One region of the Arthrobacter sp. 05T47 genome, then DNA from elsewhere that is predicted to be linked to it. Evidence: riboswitches for the same ligand, from Rfam matches in the RefSeq annotation. Region 1 holds a riboswitch; each other region holds the start of a gene.
What was found. A riboswitch is a leader RNA that binds a small molecule or an ion and turns the genes downstream of it on or off. The one in region 1 is predicted to bind cyclic di-AMP.

Region 1 (3,075 bases):
GTCCGGCACGGCAGGACGGTGCCGTCTGGCGGACGCCCAGCCCGTAGCCGCGTTCAGTCTTTCGGCCCTCCCGGCCCTCCCGGCCCTCCCGGCCCTCCCGGTCCGCTTGGTCCACTTGGTCCTACGGCGCTGCCGGTATCGCCGGACCTGCCGCCGGCTTTTGCGGGCAGGGAGAAACCCCTGGCGGCCCGTGACCCGGCGACGGCGCTCGCGGCTATGGTGACCAGCGCGCCCACCAGCAGGGCCGCGGCCTCGCCCGGGAGCAGGACCTGGAGCTGCGTCCCGATGCTCGCCGCCGCGGCAGGTATGCCGAGTTGAGCCGCCGACAGCACTCCGAGGGGCAGCGGGAGCCCCAGTACCACCAGGGAGGCGTGCGTCAACAGGGCGCCGACGCCCAGCGCCACACCGAGGGCGATCATGTCCGGATGTCCGGCCAGGTCCTTGAGGGTCAGTGATGCGCCCAGCCAGACGAAGAACAGTGGCCCAAGGAAGCCGTCGCTGAGGGCGAACAGTTGCCGGGCCAACCGCCTCGGTTCGCCGACGGCGGCCACCGCCAGGCCGAGGGAAAAGCCTGCCAACATCACGGACACGTTGCTCCACGTCGCGACCGCGGCCAGGGCGAAGAGAACCACCAGCTGGATCCGCAGCTCGAGGGCAAACTTGCGGCTTTCGGAAAGTCGGTGCATGCGCCCGTTGATTCCCCTGCGATCGAGCCAGCGCAGTACGACAAAGAGAACCACCGCGCAGCCGGTCACCGTGAGCACGCCCAGCGCCGCCCGGAGCGCGTGCGGCGGGTCCACCATGAGCGGCAGCGCCACTATGCAGGCTACGTCCGCGATGGCCACCTGCGCGGTCATGGAGATGACATGGGGTCCGCCGAGGCGGAGGGAATCGATGATCGGCAGGACCAGCGCGGCTGAGGAGGATGCCAGCAGGACGGCGTAGAGGGGAGCATGTCCAGTCCCGAAGAGCAGGCCTATGCCGGTTCCGACCGCCACCGCTGCCGCCGCGCCCGCAGCGGCGCGGCGGGAACCACTGCCGAGGGCGGAGCGGATCTGCGGATCCCGCACGGGAACATGGGTTCCGGCCACAAACATCATCAGCGCAAACCCGATATTGGCCAGCAGGCTGAACGTCGGGTCCGCCGGATCAACCAGGGCCAGGCCCGAGCGCCCGATCACGATGCCGGCCAGCAGTTCGCCCAGCACTACCGGCAAGTGCCAGCGCACCGGCAGCGCCAGGAGCGGGCCGGCCAGTGCGACGACGGCGATCAGCGCCAGGGACAGGAACGTCACGGCTCACCGCCCCGGACCTGGCTCGTCGCTGACCGCCGTTCCACCACGGCGTAGGCCTTTCCCTCCAGGAAGGCCCAGTCATTGACAACCATGTAGCCTAGCGAGTCCACCCGGTCATTGAGGACGTGTTCATCGAAGCCCCTGTCACGAGGTTCCGCATCCCAGGTGGCCACATGGACGTCCCGGCCGTCCAGGATCAGCAGCTCGGTATTGACGTCGAAATCCTCCTTGGGCTGGCTGCTCAACTGGCAGATGGCGACACACAGGCTGTTCATTTCGGGCCTCCGCTTCGAGGTGGTGCTGATGGCATCATCCTACGTTCGGATGCGGCCCCGCCCCATGGGCAACCGACGGACTGCACTGTGGCCTCCGTTACCTGAATGTGACATTGGCGTGCGGTTCGCGTTACGGTGGTTAGGTGCTTGTTTCTCCGATACAGGCGCTCCCCAGCCGATTGCCTAACTCTGCCGCGGCCCCGGGGGTAACTCGCATCGACGCCGGCAGAGACGGGGAAACCACTTTTGGCCTGCTGACACGCAGGTCTTGGGGTGAAGCCGCACAGCGCCCGCCATGACGGGCCCGGGAGTGCGGCCGGGTGACTCCCATCCGAATCCGACAGCTCACCTCGCAGGCATTGGGAGAGGCTACATCCATGTCTTCAATCAGTACTTTTGCGCGCCATAGCGCCATTCTCGCCGCCGCCTCCGGGCTGGTGCTGACGGGCTCGATGGCCGCCAACGCCGCCTCGACACCCGTGCAGCGGGACTCCGCTCCGGCCTCCAAGGTGGACGTAGCGGGACAGGTCAGCGCCCCCGTCAACGCCGATTCCAGCGTCAAGATCAGCTTCGACCGCCCCGCGGTGGCTTCCGTCGCCGCGCCGGTCATCGAACAGCCTGTTGCCGCGGCACCGGCTCCCGCAGCTGCCCSGGCGGCAGCGCCSGCAGCAGCACCTAAGGCAACAGTGCAGGTGCAGGCSGCWCCCGCCGCCGCACCGGCCGCGGCCCCCGCCGGCGGACGCAACGCCATCATGCTCTCCGCCGCCTACAGCCAGGTGGGCATCACCCAGGACTGCACGGCCATGGTCGAAAAGGCCCTTGGCGCGGCAGGCAAGCCGGTTGGTGACATCGGTCCCCGGGCGTTCCTTGGCCTCGGAACCATTGTTGGCACCCCGCAGCCTGGCGACATGGTGGTCCAGTCCGGCCACGTTGGCATCTACGCCGGCAACGGCCAGGTCGTCAGTGGTGGCATGAACGGTAAGAACCAGACGATGGTCCACCCGCTGTCCTGGCTCACCGCGACCGGTGGCGTGACTTTCGTCCGCGCCTAATCCAGCGCTCCTATTCCTGTAGGGGCCAAACAGCCCTCCCGGGGCCAGGCAACCCGGAAAGACCGGCGATCGATTTCCTTTGGGGGCAATCGATCGCCGGTCTCTTCTGCGTCTGCCGTCCTATCTGCCAGCATTCCCGTGSMGGTCCAGGGGCACACCACTTCAGGCATTACCGCTTCCGGCCAGCGGAAGCGTCATCTTCATGACCGTTCCCTCGGCTCCAGTCGCAGCCACCTCGACGGCGCCGCCAGCGGCGACGGCGATCTCCCGGACCAAAGCCAGGCCGATGCCAAAGCTCCGCTGTCCGTGTGAGCCGCCGGTGCTGGCGGTCCGGACGAAGCGGTCAAAGATCCGGGCCTGGTCCACGCCGGTAATCCCGGTTCCTGTGTCCGCGACGGTGATCACTGCGCTGTTCTGCTCGATCGAGGTCCTGATGGTCACCCGGCCGCCCGG
Region 2 (8,495 bases), on a different contig from region 1:
TGCTGGACAACGTCTCCAACGCCCTGGAGGCGCGGCAGGAGAGCGAGATGAAGGTGCGGCAGTTTGTCGCCGATGCCTCGCACGAACTCCGCACGCCGCTGACGGCTATCCGCGGCTACACCGAGCTGATGCGGATGACCGAGCACTTCACCGCCGACGGCGAGAGGTCCCTCGCCCGCGTGCAAAGCCAGTCCGAACGGATGACCACCCTGGTTGAGGATCTGCTTTTGCTGGCGCGCCTGGACGAGGGACAGCCGCTGAAGGTCAGCGACGTCGACCTCACGCAGCTGGCCATCGAGACGGTGAGCGATGAGAAAGTCATGGCCCCGGACCGGGTCTGGCAGCTGGAACTTCCGGAGGAGCCCGTGGTGGTCCGCGGCGATGCGACCCAGCTTCACCAGGTCMTCGCCAACCTCCTGTCCAATGCGCGCAAACACACGGACCCCGGGACCACAGTGGTCACGGGCGTCATGCGTTCGGCTGATGGAAGCGCCGTGGTTACCGTGACGGACAACGGCAGCGGCATCGCACCGGAATTCATCGGCCGGGTCTTCGCCCGGTTCGCACGGGCCGACGCTGCTCGCACCAATCCCACCGCCAGCCCCGCCAACACACCGGTCGCTGCGACGGCGGGGGCCAGGTCCGGGCCCGCCGTCCGCCCGGCTTCCGGCGCCGTTTCCGATACTCCTTCCGGCAGCCGTGGCAGTGCCGGGGCAGCTGCTCACGCCCCGACCTCCGAGGGCACGAGCGGTTTGGGCTTGTCCATTGTCCAGTCGATTGTGGAGGCCCACGGGGGCACCGTTGAAGTCACCTCCCGGCCCGGCCGCACGGAGTTTGCGGTGCGGCTGCCCGCGGCGCCGCCGTCGGCATAGGCCCAGCAGGATTCACTTCCCACCCGCAAGATGGTTCTGCGCAAGCCGACACCCCGCCCGCTGTGACTCCTGTTACCAAAATGTGACTTAAGCGCCGAGGTCCTGTAGCGTCGTTGTGGTGCGGCCTCCATTGGTGCCGCATATCCGGACGGACGCCAAACTCTGCCGCTTCCCGGATTCCGCTGGACCAGGCAGAGGCGGGGGACCCAGAGTTCCCGGGCATTCTGCATTCATGCGCCCTCGGGGTGAAGCCGACACGTGATTTTCCGTGCGGCCGGATGACCTCATCCGAACCCGACAGCTAACTCCGCCGGCGTTGAGAGGCCCATCATGACTGAATTCCAGGTACAAACGCGCCCTGACGGCGATTCCCATTTCCGCTCCACTAAGTCGCGCCACCGCGCCGAACCGGCCACGCAGGCATCCGCCCTGTCCAAGCTGGCTACCGGACTCGGCATCACTGCCCGCCGCGCCGCCGTCGTAACCGCCGCTTGCGCCCTGCTGGTGGGAGGCGGCGCCGCCAGCCAGGCGGCGGAGCCGGGCACTCACGCGAATGCTGCGGGCAGCCAAACGGCCACAAGCGCCGACCCGCTGGCCAAGCTCAACTTCGAACGAGTCCAGATCGCCGCTCCGGCGGAAAAAAACGTGGCACCCACGCTCTCGGAAGTCAAGGCCGCCGAGCCCCCGGCCGCCCCGGTTGCTGCTGCACCCGCACCGGCCCCGGCTCCCGCAGCCGCTCCCGCGCCGGCCCCGGCTCCCGCAGCCGCTCCTGCACCGGCCCCCGCTCCCGCACCGGCACCGGTTGCTGTGGACGACCCCGCCGGAGCCCAGGCGTACGCCGCGTCCCAGCTGGGCAGCTATGGCTGGGCCCCTGGTGAGATGCAGTGCCTGCAGAAGCTCTGGACCAAGGAATCGGACTGGAAGACCACCGCCACCAACGCCAGCAGCGGCGCCTACGGAGTGGTCCAGTCCCTGCCCGCCTCGAAGATGGCGAGCGCCGGTGCCGACTACATGACCAACTACCGGACCCAGATCAATTGGGGCCTGAACTACGTCAAGGAACGCTACGGCTCCCCCTGCGGCGCGCTGAACTTCCACTACGCACACAACTGGTACTAAACCGGCACTAGCCGTACCGCCCGGCGAGGGTGGTTGAGGCCCCGGATCCACGCGGATCCGGGGCCTCCTGTGCGTCCGCGGCCGGTACGATTTTGGCCGGCCGGCCTGGCTCCGGACTTCCACAGCCCCCGCACAGCTCGGCCCTAAAGCCCTCATATGGGCCGGCGGGAAAGTTGAGCCATGACATCCACAGACCAGGCCACAGGAACCCTGTCCCGTTCCACGGAGACGCCGGCCGGTCCGGCGGCCCCGCCCTCCCCGTCCGGACTTGAGCCGTCGGGGCCTGCATCGTCCGGGCCGGCATCGTCAGGGCTTACCGTGACCGATGTGCCGGCCCCGGGACCGTTCGCCGGAGCCCTTACCGGCACCGGCGGCCGGCGCGCACCCATTGACACACGCGGCAGCACACCGTTGCTGGACGTCACGATTCCGGTCTTCAACGAGGAGCGGGACCTTGAAGCGTGCCTGCGCCGGCTCCACGCGTACCTTATCGGCGCCTTCCCGCACTCTTTCCGGATCACTGTGGCGGACAACGCCAGCACCGACGGAACGCTCAAGACCGCGGAGCGCGTGGCCCGTGAGTTGCGCGAAGTGAAGGTGGTCCACATGGCCGAAAAGGGCCGGGGAAACGCGCTTCGCAAAGTTTGGCTCTCCTCGCCGTCGCCGGTCCTGGCCTACATGGACGTGGACCTTTCCACGGACCTGGCGGCCCTCGGCCCCCTGCTCGCCCCGCTCATTTCGGGGCACTCCGATCTGGCGATCGGCACCCGGCTGACCCGCAACTCACGCGTGGTCCGCGGACCCAAGCGGGAGTTCATCTCGCGCAGCTACAACTTCCTGCTGCAGTCCCTCATGGGGGCCCACTTCAGCGACGCCCAGTGCGGGTTCAAGGCGATCCGGGCGGACGTGGCCCGGCAACTGCTCCCCCACACCCTGGACAACGCCTGGTTCTTCGACACCGAACTGCTGGTGCTGGCAGAAAAGTGCGGCCTGCGCGTCCACGAAGTCCCGGTGGACTGGACCGACGACCCCGATTCCAGCGTGGACATCGTCCAGACCGCCCTCGCGGACCTGCGCGGCATGGCACGGTTGAGCCGGGACCTGGTTTCGGGCCGGATCCCGGTTCCCGAACTGCGCGCCGCACTTGCCCGCGGACCGCTGCCGGCGTCCTCGCGGTTCCAGGAACAAAGCCCCGGCGGAAGCCTTTTCGGGCAGCTGGTCCGCTTCGGCAGCATCGGGGTGGCCTCCACTCTGGCGTACCTGGCAATCTTCCTGCTCTGCCGACAGATCATGGACCCGCAGCTGGCAAACTTCCTCGCGTTGCTCACCACCGCCGTGGCCAACACCGCGGCCAACCGGCGCTTCACGTTCGGCATCCACGGCGGCAGCCAGGCCGCACGCCACCACTTCGAGGGGCTGCTGGTCTTCGGGATCGGCCTGGCCCTGACCTCGGGCACCCTCGCCCTGGTTCACGCCACGTCAGGAGCCACACCGGACCGCTGGCTCGAACTGCTTACGGTCACCGCCGCCAATCTGGCCGCCACGGCCGTGAAATTCCTGCTCTTCCGGCTGGTGGTCTTCCACCCCCGGCGGACTAACACCGTCCCGGCGCCGGACGCCGCCATCACCGTTGCGGAGCCCACCGCCCCTGGCACCGCTCAGGTGCCCGCCGCCCCCGAGGCTTCCCTCCCCCGTACAGAACCCGCACAGAAAAGGCCAAGTAAATGACGGCAACCATCAGCCCCACCGCCGGCTCCCTTGCCGGGTCACCGGCCGGCAGCCCGCCCCTGGACCCGGAAACGACCCTCCCGGCATCCGAGGACGCCGGCGCGCCGCCCAACCCGCCAGCACCCCTAAGCCGCCGGGACCGCCTGCTGTTCGGCCGGCAGCCCCGCTGGGTCCGGCCCGCGGCGGCGCTGCTGCTGGGGGTCACCGCGGCCTTGTACCTGTGGAACCTGGAAGCCACCGGCTACGCCAACTCCTTTTACGCCGCCGCAATCCAGGCCGGGACCAAGGACTGGACCGCGCTGCTCTTCGGCTCCCTCGACCCCGGCAATGCCATCACGGTAGACAAACCGCCAGCGGCCCTCTGGATCCCGGCCCTGGCGGGACGGATCTTCGGGTTCTCGGCACTGAGCATGCTCATTCCCCAGGCACTCATGGGCGTGGCCGCCGTCGGCCTTCTGTACCTGACCGTCAAGCGGGTGTCCGGACCGGCCGCGGGCCTGCTCGCCGGCGGCGCCCTGGCGCTGACCCCGGTGGCGGCCTTGATGTTCCGGTTTAATAACCCGGACGCCATGCTGACCATGTGCCTGGTGCTGGCCGCCTACCTCACCACGCGCGCCATCGAGAAGGCCGGCTGGAAGTGGCTTGCCGCGGCCGGCGCGGTGATCGGGCTGGCCTTCCTGTCCAAGATGCTGCAGGGCTTCCTGATCGTTCCCGGGCTGGCCCTGGCCTACCTGTGGGCGGCGCCCACTACACTCGGCCGCCGGCTCCTGCACCTGCTGGCCGCCGGCGCAGGCATTGTGGTGGTGGCCGGAAGCTACATTGCCCTGTTCCAAATGACCCCGACCTCGGTCCGCCCCTATATGGCAGGCTCGGAGACCAACAGCTTCCTGGAACTCACGTTCGGCTACAACGGCCTGGGCCGGATCACCGGCTCCGGCGGGGGAATGCCCGGAGGCAATGCCGGCGGCCCGGGCGGCAACGGCAACGTGGGCTTCGGCGGCACGGCCGGGATCACCCGCATGTTTGGGACCAGTTTCGGCGGCGAGGTGTCCTGGCTGCTGCCGGCAGCCCTGATCCTGCTGGCCGCAGGCCTCTGGTTCACTCGGCGCGAGGCCCGGACCTCAAAGACCCGGGCGGCGCTCCTGCTGTGGGGCGGTTGGCTGGTAATCACCGCCGGAATCTTCAGCTTCATGAGCGGCACCGTGCATCCGTACTACGCTGTGGCCCTGGCCCCCGCGATTGCGGCCCTGGCGGGCATCGGCTCCCTCGAACTGTGGCGGGGCAGGGCCTACTGGCCCGCCCGGATTGTCCTGGCTGTGACAGTTCTGGCCACCTCGGTCTGGTCCGCGGTGCTCCTGGGCCGCGACCCGGCCTGGCTTCCCGGTCTGCGGGTGATCGTGGTGGTCCTTGGCGTCCTCGCCGCCGCCGCACTGCTCGTGCGGGTGGACAGCCTGGCCGCGCTTCCGGCACGGTTCCGCAAGGCCGCCACGGCCGGCGTCGTGATCCTGGCCCTGGTCGCCGGCGGGCTCGGAAGCACCGCGTGGACACTGGCCACCGTGGCCCAGCCGCATTCCGGTTCGATCCCCACCTCCGGGCCCACCGCCTCCGCGATGGGTGGCGGCTTCGGGGCGGCAGGCAGGACCGGCCGTGACGGAACCGATAGCAGCACTGGCAGCAGCACCAGCGGCAGCACGGGCGGCCTAGCCGCCGGCGGCCCCGGCGGGGAAACCGCCTCGGCCGAGCTGACAGCGCTGCTGCAGTCCTCCAACGCCAAGTGGTCCGCGGTTGTCTCCGGCGCCACCCAGGCCGCCAGCCTGGAACTCGCCACCGGCACCAGCGTGATCGCCCTCGGCGGCTGGAACGGCGGCGACCCCTACCCCACGCTCGCACAGTTCCAGGCGATGGTGGACCGCGGCGAGATCGGCTACTTCATCTCCGGCGGCATGGGCGGCATGGGCGGAGGCCGCGGGGGCAACTCCGAGGTCGCCACCTGGGTCGCGGCCAACTACCAGGCCCAGACCGTGGGCAACTCCACCGTGTACAAGCTGGGAGCCTAGGCCGCCATGACTGACACCCTGAGCCCCCGCCCCGGCCTGGCGCCGGCCCGCACGCCGGGCCCTCCGCAGCCCCGGGTCCCGGAACGTCCCAGGCGTCTTGGGCCCCCGGCCGGCGGCGTGCGGCCCCTCGGAGGCGCCCGGGCGCTGCAGCGGCACCGGCTGGAAGTCGCGGCCCTGCTCCTGGCCACGGCCGTGCTGTACGTGTGGAACCTCGGCGCCTCCGGCTGGGCGAACGCGTTCTACTCCGCGGCGGCACAGGCCGGGTCGCAGGACTGGACGGCCTGGTTCTTCGGTTCGTCCGACGCCGCCAACGCCATCACCGTGGACAAGCCGCCGGCCTCGCTGTGGGTGATGGGGCTGTCCGTGCGGATCTTCGGGCTGAGTTCCTGGAGCGTCCTGGTCCCGCAGGCGCTCATGGGGGTCGGTACGGTCTGGCTCCTCTATCTGGCCGTGCGCCGGTCCGCGGCGCCCGCCACGGCCGACGCCCGGCTGGCCCACCGTGCAGGGCTCCTGGCCGGTGCGGTCATGGCCCTGACACCGGTGGCCGTGCTGATGTTCCGGTTCAACAACCCCGATGCGTTGCTGGTGCTGCTGATGACCGCGGCCGCCTACGCCGTGCTGCGTTCAATCCAGGATGCGCGGCTGCGCTGGCTCCTGTTCGCCGGGGCGCTCCTGGGCTTCGGGTTCCTCACCAAGCAGTTGCAGGTCCTGCTGGTTGTCCCCGGCTTCGCCCTGGCCTACCTGCTCGCGGCTCCGGCCGCGGCCGGGAAACGGATCCTCCACCTGCTCTCCGCGGGCGCGGCGATGGCCGTCGCGGCCGGGTGGTGGCTGGCCGCCGTCGAACTCATTCCCGCCGCGAACCGGCCGTACATCGGCGGCTCGCAGAACAACTCCATCCTGGAACTGACCCTCGGCTACAACGGCCTGGGCCGGCTGAACGGCGAGGAAACCGGCAGCGTGGGCGGCGGCAACGGCTGGGGCACGCCCGGGCTGTTCCGGCTCTTCAACAGCGAGTTCGGCGGCCAGATCGCCTGGTTGCTGCCCTCGGTGCTGCTGCTCGGAGCGGGGCTGCTCTGGCTGGGCCGCCGCGCTCCACGCACCGACGCGGTACGGGCCTCCGTGATCATCTGGGGCTCCTGGGTTGCCGTCACCGGCCTGACCTTCAGCCTCATGGCCGGGATCATCCACCCGTACTACATGGTGGCGCTGGCCCCCGGGATCGCCGGGCTTGCCGGACTCGGCGGCGTCCTGCTCTGGCAGCGGCGGGACCAGCCCGTGGCCGCCGCCGTCCTCGCCGTCGCGATCGTGGCGGCCGGGGCCATGGCCTCCGAGCTCCTCGGCCGGACGGCGACGTTCGTACCGTGGCTGCGCTGGGTGGTGCTCCTGGGCTCCCTCACCGCCGCCGGCCTGGTGCTGGCCTCCGCGGCCCCGGGGCTCAAGGAAGCCAGTGGACCGGTCAAGCGGGCATCCGCGGGCATGGCACGGACGACGGCGGGGCTCGCCGTCGTCGCCGCCCTCGCCGGACCGCTGGCGTACTCGCTGTCCACCGCGGCCACCGCCCACAGCGGCTCGATCGTCAGCGCCGGACCGGCCGTGTCCGGCCGGGGCGGGGCCGGGCTGCCGCCGGCCTTCGGCGGTGCAACGGCGGCCACCGGCAACGCCACTAACGCTGTCGGGGTCGGCCGCGGCCAGGGTGCGGGCGGGGCAGGTGGAATGGGCGGCCTGCTCGGGGTCAGCACGCCGGCATCGGCCCTCGTGACCGCGCTGGAGACGGACGCCGGCACGTACACGTGGGCCGCCGCCGTCGTCGGGTCCAACAACGCCGCCGGCTACCAGCTGGCCACCCAGCTCCCGGTGATGGCCGTGGGCGGGTTCAACGGCACGGACCCGGCGCCAACGCTGGCACAGTTCCAGCAGTACGTGGCCGACGGGAAGATCCACTACTTCATCGTAGGGCGCATGATGCAAGGCGAATCCGGATCCAATGACGCCGCCCAGATCGCCGCCTGGGTGCAGGCCAATTTCACCGCCCAGACCGTGGGCGGGACCACAGTCTACCTGCTGGCAAGGTAAGCCGGCCGGGCAGGCGCCGGTGGCCTAGAACGTGAAGGACAGGGTGCGCAGGCCGTCGGCGGTGATGTGCGTGGTCACGGAAACCCCGGAGTAGTCGGGAATGTGGTGCACGCCGTCGGGAAGGTCGCCGGCGTTCGGTCCCACCGCAACAGTCGGGATGCCGGCGGCGATTCCGGCGGCAATCCCGGCCGGAGCGTCCTCGAACACCACCGCGTCGGCCGGGTCCACACCCAGCAGGGCGGCGGCCCGGAGGTATCCCTCCGGGTGGGGTTTGCCCCGCGAGACGTCCTCCGAGGTGACCGAGGCAGCCGGGATGCCGATGCCCGCGGCCGCCATCCGGACCCCGGCCAGGTCCCGTGAAGCTGACGTCACCAGCGCCACGGCATCCGTCGGGAGGCTGGCCAGCAGCTCCAGGGCACCCGGCACCGGAACAATGCCGCGGGTCTCAGCGAGCTCCATCCGGCCGAGCTCGGCCGCGAGGGCCTGGATGTCGGACCCGGCCGGTGCGAACCTGCGGACCGTGTCCATGGCCTGGACCCCGTGGGAGGTGCGCAGGATCTCGCCGATATCCAGGCCGTAGCGGTCCGCGAAAGTGGTCCAGACCTGCTCCACGATGCTGGTGGAGTCGACCAGCGTGCCGTCCATG
Region 3 (9,867 bases), on a different contig from region 1:
GTTCTTGACCACCCAGACCGCCAGGGGCCGTCGCCGCGCGACCGGTCCCGCTCCGGAGCCGCGTCCCGTCGTCGAGCATATGGCCGAACGCCCCCGCGACGCGCACCGCGATGAACGCCGGCGGCGGCGCAGCCCGTTCCGTCAGGTAACGGAATTTGCCGCGGCCAGCGGGGTCGGGCAGAAGGCCGGCATCGCACTGGCCGCAACGGGCCTGGTCCTCACTGTGACGGTCCCCGCCACGAGCCCCGTGCTGGCCTCCAACGCTGATGGAACAGGCGCCCTCTCCGCTGCAGTACAGCCGGATGTCACGGCTCCCGCCGCCGCAAAAGTCGATTTCAGCCGAACGGCCGTCACCACGAAGGGTGATCCGGACGGGAAGCTCAAGCAGCTGCTCAGCGCCCAGTCTGTGGACAGCATCACGCGCGCGGCATCCGCCGGCACCCTCGGCGCACCGCTGGACCAGATGATCACGGCCTCGCCGTTCGGCTACCGCGTCAGCCCCATCACCGGCGGTGCGGGCGAGTTCCACCGCGGCCAGGACTTCGCCGCCCAGTGCGGCACGGCCGTCCACGCGGCCGCCAGCGGCACCGTGACGTTCAACGGATGGCATCCCTACGGCGGCGGAAACCGGGTCGTCATTGACCACGGCAACGGCCTGGAGACCACGTACAACCACCTGTCCTCGGCCTCGGTCAGGGTCGGCCAGAAGGTATCGCGCGGAGATGTCATCGCTATGAGCGGGACCACAGGCGCCTCCACGGGCTGCCACCTCCACTTTGAAGTGATGGTCAACGGCGACGTCGTTGATCCGCTCGGATGGCTCTAAATAGACGATGGACCGCTCTCAAATTCTTGTGACACGCCGTGATCTGAATGTGACATTGGGTCAGGACTGCTGTAGGGTTTGAAGCACGCCAACTTTTCCGAAGTTGGCGCTCTTGAGTGGATTGCCTAGCTCTGCCACCGCTCAAGGTCCGTTCGCATTACATCGTCTGGCAGGGGCGGGGGAACCAATTTTGGCCTTCGAAAGAAGGCCTAGGGGTTAAGTCGCAACGCTTCCCAGGAAGCAGCGCGGCCGGGTGACTCCCATCCGAATCCGACAGCTCACCTCGTAGGCATTGGGAGAGGCTACTTTCGTGTCTTCACGCCACAACTCTGCGCGCATGCGCACCGGCGAAGCTCTGTCGAGCTCGCTGGAATCCACATCACGTGCCGCCCTTGTCGGCGCCCGGATGGGATCACGTTCCGCCGGCTCATTCTCTACCGAGCCCGGACAGCATGCAGTTTCCGCATTTGGCGCGTCTTCGCAGTACACCCTTCGCTAAGTAACCCAATTTCGGGGCGATCCGGCGTACCCCCAAGATGCCGGAGCGTCCTCAGTCCGCGCCCGAAAGCGCGCGGTCCAAGGATCACGAAAGAGAGAACTTAATGACTACTCGTGCAACCGTTGCACGGCACCGAGCCGAGGTCACCAAGACCAACTCGCTGGCTGTTATTGCTAAGGCTGTCGGCGACAACGCCGGCGGCATGGGCCGTCAGGCCGCGGTCATCGCCGCAGCTTCCGGTCTGGTTCTGACCAGCGGAATCGCAGCCAACGCTGCTGAGACCAACGTTCAGCGCGAATCCACGTCCGCTTCGGCCCTGGAAGTCCAGTCCGCAGCCCCGGCCACCATTTCGGCCGCATCCAGCATCGCGATCTCCTATGAGAAGCCCGCCGTGACCACCACGCCGGCTCCCGTCGTCGAGGCCCCGAAGCCCGTTGTGAACGTCCAGGATTCCACGGCCTCCCGCGCCGGCGGCACCGAGCTTGGCGTCAGCGGCGGCGTCGCTGCCCAGGCTCCGGCCGGCATCGGCAGCGGAGCAGGCGCGACCATCGCCGCTGCTGCCTACGCGCAGATCGGCGTTTCGCAGGACTGCACCGCCCTCGCCACCAACGCCCTGGCCGCGGCCGGCATCCACTACCACGGCTGGCCGGCAGGTTACCTGTCCCTGGGCCGCACCGTGAGCGCCGCCGAGGCACGCCCGGGCGACCTCGCCTATTACCAGAACGGCGGCGTGGGCATGGCACACATCGCGGTTTACGTCGGCAACGGCATGGCAGTCCACGGCGGCTGGAACGGCGGCACCACCGCGCTGTACAGCGTGAACGTCGGCTCCGGCCCGGTCTTCATCCGCGTCGGCGGCTAAGCCACAGCACTCCAGCATTTCGAAAGACCCCCGCCTTTTGGCGGGGGTCTTTTGCGTGACCGCGCCATGAACTTTGCGCGCGCACGGCCGCGCCGGTGAAAAAATATTCGGTGATCCGGCACCTGAGTGTTTACTCTTGTCTTGTCGATCCATAGCCCGACCATGCAGAGGGCAGCCGGCCCTCGTGCCGCTGGCGGGTGCGGCCGTGAAGAGGTATGCGGATGCGCACTCTCGTTCTGAATGCTGGATATGAACCACTGGCGGTAATCACCTTCCGCCGGGCGCTCGTCCTTGTCCTGACCGGAAAGGCCAGCGTTGTGGCGGAAGGGGACGACCCCGTCGTCGGCCCCCAGGACATCCTGGGCCGCCCGTCCGTGATCCTGCTGAACCGCTACATCCGTCCGAGATACAACACGATGACGGCCGTGAGCCGCCGCGGCGTGCTCCGCCGGGATGCCCACCGCTGCGCCTATTGCGGCAAGGCGGCGCACACGATCGACCACGTCCAGCCCAAGTCCCGGGGTGGCGCCGATTCCTGGGAGAACCTGGTAGCGGCCTGCCTGCGCTGCAACAACGCCAAGAGCGACCACACTCCGGCGGAGATGGGCTGGAAGATCGGGTTTGTTCCGGGCCCCCCGAAGGGCGCGATCTGGCAGATCAAGGAACTCGAGAAGCCGACGCCCGCCTGGGATCCGTTCCTGCTGCCGGAATCGGCCGCCTGACCTCTGGGCCGCGCGGGGCCTGCCAGATCTGCCCGTAGCCGGCGCCGCGCTAGGCTGAACCGGTGGAGTTCGATGCCATCATTCTCGCCGGGGGGAGGTCCTCCCGCCTGGGCGGCGTGCCCAAATCCCGGCTGGTGTACGACGGCGCCACCCTCCTCGAGCGGTCACTGGGCGCCGCGGGCGGGGCGGGGCGCGCCGTCGTCGTCGGGCCGGACCCGGGGAACCTGCCCGACGGCGTCCTGACCTGCCGGGAGGAGCCGCCCTTCGCCGGGCCGGCCGCTGCCATCGCCGCGGGCCTGGACGCGCTGGCCTCGGGCCATTCCGTCCGGCGTGGGGACGCTGCTCCGGCGCCGTTTATCCTGGTCCTTGCCTGTGACATGCCAAGGTCCTCCGCTGCCGTCCGGGTACTGGCCGAATCGCTGGAGGCCTCCCTGGCGGCTGCGCCGGAACCAGGCCGGGGCGACGGGGTCATGGCCGTCTCCCAGGACGGCCGGAAGCAGCCGCTAGCGGGTTTTTATGGCACAGCTGCGCTACAACAAAGTGTTACGGACGCCCGGCATCGGGGCAGCCTGGAAAACGCGTCGGCCTTCTCCCTTCTTGCTAGGCTGGACGTACGGGAAGTCCGCGTTCCCCCCGGGTCCACGGACGATGTTGATACCTGGGATGATGCGTCCGCGTTGGGGGTATCGGACACAATTCCAGGCCTCGGTCCGGGCCCCGGCACGGAACTCCCCAGCTGAACGCGACCATGGAGGCAAACGGTGAAAAGCCAGGATGAAACGCTGGAAGACTGGTGCCGTGCCCTGCTCCAGGCCTTGGAGCTGGAAGACGTTGAGATTGACGTGAACGAGGTCCTCTCCCTGGCAGGGGTGGCCGCCCACTCGATAGTGCGCCCGGCCGCGCCGCTGACCACATTCATTGCCGGCTACGCCGCCGGCCTGGCCTCCGGCTCCGGGCGGGCGACGGACTCCCTGTCCATGCAGGACGCCATGGCAGTAGCGCGCCGGCTCGCCAAGGACTACGCGGCCTCCGAAGCATCCGAAGCATCCGGGGCATGACGGCTGCGGCTGCGGACGACGCCGGACCGGCCGTCCATGGCGGGAACGTCCCCGAAGGCGGCCGCACGGACCCCCTCACGGACTCGGACGCCCTCACGGAGGCCCCGGCAGGGCTGGACGCGGACCGCGACGCGGTAGACGAGGACACGGTAGACGAGGACACAGCAGGGCCGGACGCGGACCAGGCCACTGCGGACCAGGATGCGGGCAACCAGGACGCTGCGGACGCGCCGCACCGGCACCTGGCCCACACATGGCAGGAGGCCCGGCAGCTCGCCTTCGACTGTGCCACGCCCATCCCGGCCGCCCCCGTCCCGCTCCGGGAGGCGCTGGGCCGCACCCTGGCCGCTGACGTGCTGGCCCTGCAGGACATGCCGCACTATGCCTCCTCCGCCATGGACGGCTGGGCCGTCAACGGCAGCGGTCCCTGGATCCTGGCCGAACCGGACCAGCGGCTGGCACCGCACCAGGCAAGCCCGATCGCCACCGGAGGCCTCATCCCCGCCGGGGCCAAGGCCGTGCTGCGCAGCGAAAGCGGCATCATCGACGCCGATGAGGACGGCCTGCCCGTGCTGAAACTCGGCGGCACCGCGAAGCCGGGGGACCCGCGCAACGGCGACCACATCAGGAAAGCCGGAGAAGAAGCCGCCGCCGGGGACGTCCTGGTCAAGAGCGGCGCGGTCCTGAATCCCGCCCACCTGGCCCTCGCCGCCTTGGCCGGACACGACGCGCTTCCGGTGCTTGGCAAGGCCGTGGTGCGACTGGTCTTCACCGGTTCCGAGGTGGTGGCATCCGGGAGGCCGGCGCCCGGGGAAGTCCGCGACACGTTCGGACCCCAGCTGGCAGCTGTGGTGGGAATGCTCGGCGGGATCTGCACCGAAGAAGTGAAAGTCGGCGATTCCTACGCAGAATGGATCGCCGCCCTCGAGGACAGCGATCCTGCCGGTGAAAGCCTGCCAGCCGACGTCGTCATCACCACCGGCGGCACCGGACGCTCCGGAACGGACCACCTCAGGCGTTCGGTCGCCGAGCTGGGCGGACGCCTGCTGATCGACGGGATCGCGATGCGGCCGGGCCACCCGGCCGTGCTGGCCGAACTGCCGGACGGCCGGTATATCCTCGGCCTGCCGGGAAACCCGCTCGCGGCCATGATGGCGCTGTCCACGATCGGAGCCCCGCTCCTCGCCGCCCTGGGGCACGGTTCCCTGCGGCCGCTCAGCGAGGTGCCCTGCGGTTCGACGATTGACGCCGATCCCGGCCGGACCCGGCTCATGCCCTTCCGGCTGCTCTACGGCATGGCATCCCCGGCGCAGCACACCGGCCCGGGAATGATGCGGGGCCTGGCCGCCGCCGACGGCGTCCTGGTGGTCCCGCCCCATGGAGTTCAGCTGGGAGAGCTGGTCCCCGCGTTCGCGCTCCCGTGGGGTGCGCCGATCCCTGACGCCTCGGCAGCTCCCGTGGCGAAGCCTGCGGCGAAGCGGACCGCCAGGAAAACCGCGGCCAGCGACGGGCCGGTCGACTGGAGCGCCCTCCTGGGCTGAACACCCTCCGACGCGGGATACCGGCCGCCGGCTGCGCTGGCTTCAGGATCAGGCACTTGCAATGATGGAATCAGCCAAACCCAAATGAATATGTTGCCAAGGAGTACCCGATGGGCCGCGTGACGCAGCGCCGCAAAGTGCACAAAATTGTCCTGGACGGGTCCGCGCACGCCCTCGAATTCCCGGTCCGGCACCGGGAGGACGTCCTCGCCGTCGAGGAACCGCTGGAAATCCGGCTCGGAAACATGTCCTTCTCCGTCACCATGCGAACGCCGGGCAGCGACTTCGACCTCGTCGCGGGGTTCCTGGTCTCCGAAGGAATCATCTGGACACCTGAGCAGCTGGTTTCGCTCAGGTTCTGCGCCGGTGAAGACGCCGACGGGATCCAGACCTTCAACGTCGTGGAGGCCCAACTGCGGCCCGACGTCGTCCTGCCGGAGACCGGCCGAAACGTCTTCACGTCCAGTTCGTGCGGCATCTGCGGGACGGACTCGATCGATGCCGTGCGAAAATCCTCGCACTACAGCCCGGCACAGGATCCGTTGACCGTTCCCGTCGAAACGCTCGCGGCCCTCCCGGATGCCCTTCGGTCCGCCCAGGAGGTCTTCGACCTCACCGGCGGGGTGCACGCCGCCGGGCTCTTCAGAATCGCCGACGACGGCTCGGCGGAGTTGTTGTGCCTCCGGGAAGATGTCGGACGGCACAACGCCGTGGACAAGGTAGTGGGCTGGGCCCTCCGCGAAGGCCTGCTCCCGCTCCGGGGCACCGTGCTGCAGGTCTCCGGCAGGGCGTCGTTCGAGCTCGTCCAGAAGGCAGCCCTCGCCGGAATCCCGGTCCTCGCCGCAGTCAGCGCACCCTCCAGCCTGGCCGTCGAACTGGCCGAGGCCAGCGGGATGACCCTGGCAGGGTTCAGCCGCCGGACCAGCCTGAACGTCTACGCAGGCCAGCAGCGCGTCGCAGTCCCGGCCCCCGCGGCCAGCTAGCAGCAACACTTGGCCAACGGGTTCCCCTCGGCGTAAGTTTTATCCATCGATTGGAGCCAATCGGACGCCCCCAGCGCTGAAGAGGAACACATTGCACGACGACCGCCGTCTTACGGAAGTCCGGCTGGACCGCTTTCTGCGTGACCGCATCGCCCCCGCCGTTTACCCGCGCAGCGTCCCGCTGACGCTGAGCAGCTGGGACGTGCCGGACGAACCCGTGCCCGTGCTGGAAGCCCTCCGGCACGAGTTCACGCCCCAGGAACACGGAGCGGCCTGGGGCCGGCCATGGAGCACCAAGTGGCTCCGGCTCCGGGGCGACGTGCCGGACGGCTGGGGAGCCGCGGCCGGCACCTCGGTGGAAGTCCTGGTGGACCTGGGTTTCAGCGCCGACGCCCCGGGCTTCCAGTGCGAAGGCATCGCCTGGCGGTCCGACGGGACCATCATCAAGGCGGTTTCACCGCGGAACCAGTACATTCCGCTCAAGCTCCTGGGCAGCGGCATGGCCGTTGACTTCTATGTCGAAGCCGCGGCCAACCCGGACTTGTCCCAGAACTGGACCTTTGCCGCCACGCCGTACGGCGACAAAGCCACCTCGGGCAGCGAGCCCAAGTACCGCCTGGGCAGGATCGCGATCGCCGAACGCAACCAGGCGGCCTGGGAACTCCAGCAGGACATCTTCACGCTCAGCGGGCTCATGCACGAACTGCCCATGGACCTGCCCCGCCGGCACCAAATCCTGCGGGCGCTCGAACGCATGCTGGACATCATGGACCCCGACGACGTCGCCGGCACCGCGGACGCCGGGCGGGCCGCCCTGGCCGACGTCCTGTCCCAGCCGGCCTACGCCTCGGCGCACCAGCTCGTGGCCACGGGCCACGCCCACATCGATTCGGCCTGGCTGTGGCCCGTCCGGGAAACCATCCGCAAGTGCGCCCGGACGTTCTCCAACGTGGTGGCGCTGATGGACGAACATCCCGAGTTCATCTTTTCGTGTTCCTCGGCCCAACAGCTTGCGTGGATGAAGGAGTACTACCCGGAGCTGTTCGGGCGCATCCGGGACAAAGTCCGCGCCGGCCAGTTTGTTCCCGTCGGCGGAATGTGGGTCGAATCGGACTCCAACATGCCCGGCGGCGAGGCCATGGCGCGGCAGTTCCTCGAGGGCAAGAGCTTCTTCCTGGACGAATTCGGGGTCGAATGCCAGGAAGCGTGGCTCCCGGACACGTTCGGGTATTCCGCAGCGCTCCCGCAGATCATCAAGGCCGCAGGCAGCCGCTGGTTCCTCACCCAGAAGATCTCGTGGAACCAGGTCAACAGGATGCCGCACCACACCTTCAACTGGGAGGGCATCGACGGCACCCGCGTATTCACCCATTTCCCGCCGGTGGACAGCTACAACTCCGACCTCAGTGCCCGGGACCTGGCGCACGCCGAACGGAACTACCGGGACCACGGCCGCGGGGCCACATCCCTGGTGCCCTTCGGGTACGGCGACGGCGGCGGCGGCCCAACCCGCGAGATGCTGGCCGCGGCGCAGCGCACGGCGGACCTGGAAGGCTCCCCGAAGGTTCGGATCGGCTCGGCAGCCAGCTTCTTCGAGCAGGCCCAGGCCGAGTATGAGCCCCTGCCGGTCTGGGTGGGGGAGATGTACCTGGAACTGCACCGGGGAACCTACACCAGCCAGGCCAAGACCAAGTTGGGCAACCGGCGCAGCGAGCACCTGCTCCGGGAAGCCGAACTCTGGAGTGCCACGGCGGCCGTGCGCGCGGGGCACCATTACCCTGCCGCGGAGCTCAAGCGACTCTGGCGGCTGGTCCTTCTCCAGCAGTTCCATGACATCCTGCCGGGCAGTTCCATCGCGTGGGTCCACCAGGACGCCGAACGGAACTACGCCGCCGTCGAACGGGGGCTGGAAACGATCATCACGAACGCCGCGGCCGCGGCCCTGGGCCCCGGCAACCGGGAATTCCTCCTCAACGCCGCCCCGCAGGAGCGCCAGGGAGTGCCGGCGTTGGGTGCTGCAGAACCCGTCCGGCCCGGACAGCCGGTGTCGGTCACCGAGGCGGACGGCGGCTACATCCTGGACAACGGCATCATCCGGGCGGTGGTCGATGCCGACGGGCTGCTGGCCTCGCTCATCGATCACACCACCGGGCGGGAGGCGATCGCTCCCGGGGAGTCCGGCAACCTCCTGGAACTGCACCGGGATACGCCGAATGAATGGGACGCGTGGGACATCGACGCCTTCTACCGCCGGAACGTCGTCCGCCTGGTTGAGGCGCGTTCCGTGACCCTGGAGCGCGACCCCCGGGGGCAAAGCCCGGACGCCGTCGTGGTGGTGGAGCGGATGGCCGGGTCCTCGGCCGTGACCCAGCGGATTACGCTGGCCGCGGGCGCAGGCTCCCTCGCGATCACCACCCTGGTGGACTGGCAGGAGCGGCAAAAACTGCTCAAGCTCGGCTTCGCCCTGGACGTCCGGGCCGACCGGTCCGCGGCGGAGACGCAGTTCGGCCACGTGTTCCGCCCCACTCATGTCAACACGTCCTGGGAAGCCGCGAAATTCGAGATCTGCGCCCACCGCTGGATCCACGTCGCCGAGCCCGGCTACGGGGTGGCGGTCTCCAACGCGTCCAGCTACGGCCACGACGTGACGCGCAACGTCCGGGAGGACGACGGCGGCACCACCACCACGGTGCGGGTCTCGCTGCTGCGGGCGCCGAAGTTCCCGGATCCCGGCGCCGACCAGGGCAGGCACGAGCTGCACGTCACGATCCGGCCCGGTGCCACGATCGCGGACGCCGTCGAAGAGGGCTACCGCACCAACCTCCCCCCGCGGGTTGTACAGGGTGCCCACACGGTGGAGCCGCTGGTCACCGTGGTCAACCAGGCAATCGTCGTTGAAGCGGTCAAACTCGCCGAAGACGGCTCCGGAGACGTGATTGTCCGGCTGTACGAATCGCTCGGGGAACGCTCCACCGGCCTCGTGAAGGCCAACTTCCCGGTCCGCGGGATACTCGCCGTGGATCTGTTGGAACGGCCTGTCGATGCGCCGGGAGTGGCTGCCGGTCCCGACTCTGCCGAGCTTACGTTGCGGCCGTTCCAGCTGGTCACGCTGAGGTTCCAGCGCTGAAGTGCAGGGAAAACGCCGTTAAGCAGGCTGAGTGGGAGCGGTCCTTGCGGACCGCTACCACTCATCCCCCCAATGGCGCTTGGACGACTGCCTCTGCTTCGCACGGCTGACTTCCGTACACGAAGCGATTGCCGCTTTCACACATTCATGATTCTTTCACGGTCTAATGATTTTGTGAATGGCCTACCCGTTGTTCTTGCGCAATGTTGCGCGAGCGTTACCAGTTTTCTTTGCGGCGAGCCCGGAAGC

Region 2: linked by a shared signal. The riboswitch ahead of AC1DEY_RS07105 (aggregation-promoting factor C-terminal-like domain-containing protein) and the one ahead of AC1DEY_RS21025 (hypothetical protein) in region 1 are both predicted to bind cyclic di-AMP.
Region 3: linked by a shared signal. The riboswitch ahead of AC1DEY_RS06785 (NlpC/P60 family protein) and the one ahead of AC1DEY_RS21025 (hypothetical protein) in region 1 are both predicted to bind cyclic di-AMP.

Annotation. Positions count from the first base shown of each region.
Region 1 is NZ_JBFTKG010000048.1:17,979-21,053, reverse strand. It holds gene AC1DEY_RS21035 (cation:proton antiporter) at 54-1,295, opposite strand; gene AC1DEY_RS21030 (hypothetical protein) at 1,292-1,570, opposite strand; cyclic di-AMP (ydaO/yuaA leader) riboswitch at 1,744-1,943, shown strand; gene AC1DEY_RS21025 (hypothetical protein) at 1,948-2,622, shown strand; gene AC1DEY_RS21020 (sensor histidine kinase) at 2,785-3,075, opposite strand, start outside.
Region 2 is NZ_JBFTKG010000006.1:37,187-45,681, reverse strand. It holds gene AC1DEY_RS07110 (sensor histidine kinase) at 1-872, shown strand, start outside; cyclic di-AMP (ydaO/yuaA leader) riboswitch at 1,043-1,200, shown strand; gene AC1DEY_RS07105 (aggregation-promoting factor C-terminal-like domain-containing protein) at 1,203-1,991, shown strand; gene AC1DEY_RS07100 (bifunctional glycosyltransferase family 2/GtrA family protein) at 2,172-3,719, shown strand; gene AC1DEY_RS07095 (glycosyltransferase family 39 protein) at 3,716-5,776, shown strand; gene AC1DEY_RS07090 (glycosyltransferase family 39 protein) at 5,783-7,849, shown strand; gene AC1DEY_RS07085 (HAD-IA family hydrolase) at 7,874-8,495, opposite strand, start outside.
Region 3 is NZ_JBFTKG010000005.1:114,136-124,002, reverse strand. It holds gene AC1DEY_RS06790 (M23 family metallopeptidase) at 5-826, shown strand; cyclic di-AMP (ydaO/yuaA leader) riboswitch at 963-1,132, shown strand; gene AC1DEY_RS06785 (NlpC/P60 family protein) at 1,429-2,187, shown strand; gene AC1DEY_RS06780 (HNH endonuclease) at 2,409-2,909, shown strand; gene mobA (molybdenum cofactor guanylyltransferase) at 2,972-3,649, shown strand; gene AC1DEY_RS06770 (DUF6457 domain-containing protein) at 3,671-3,967, shown strand; gene AC1DEY_RS06765 (molybdopterin molybdotransferase MoeA) at 3,964-5,508, shown strand; gene fdhD (formate dehydrogenase accessory sulfurtransferase FdhD) at 5,619-6,491, shown strand; gene AC1DEY_RS06755 (alpha-mannosidase) at 6,583-9,618, shown strand; gene AC1DEY_RS06750 (hypothetical protein) at 9,802-9,867, opposite strand, start outside.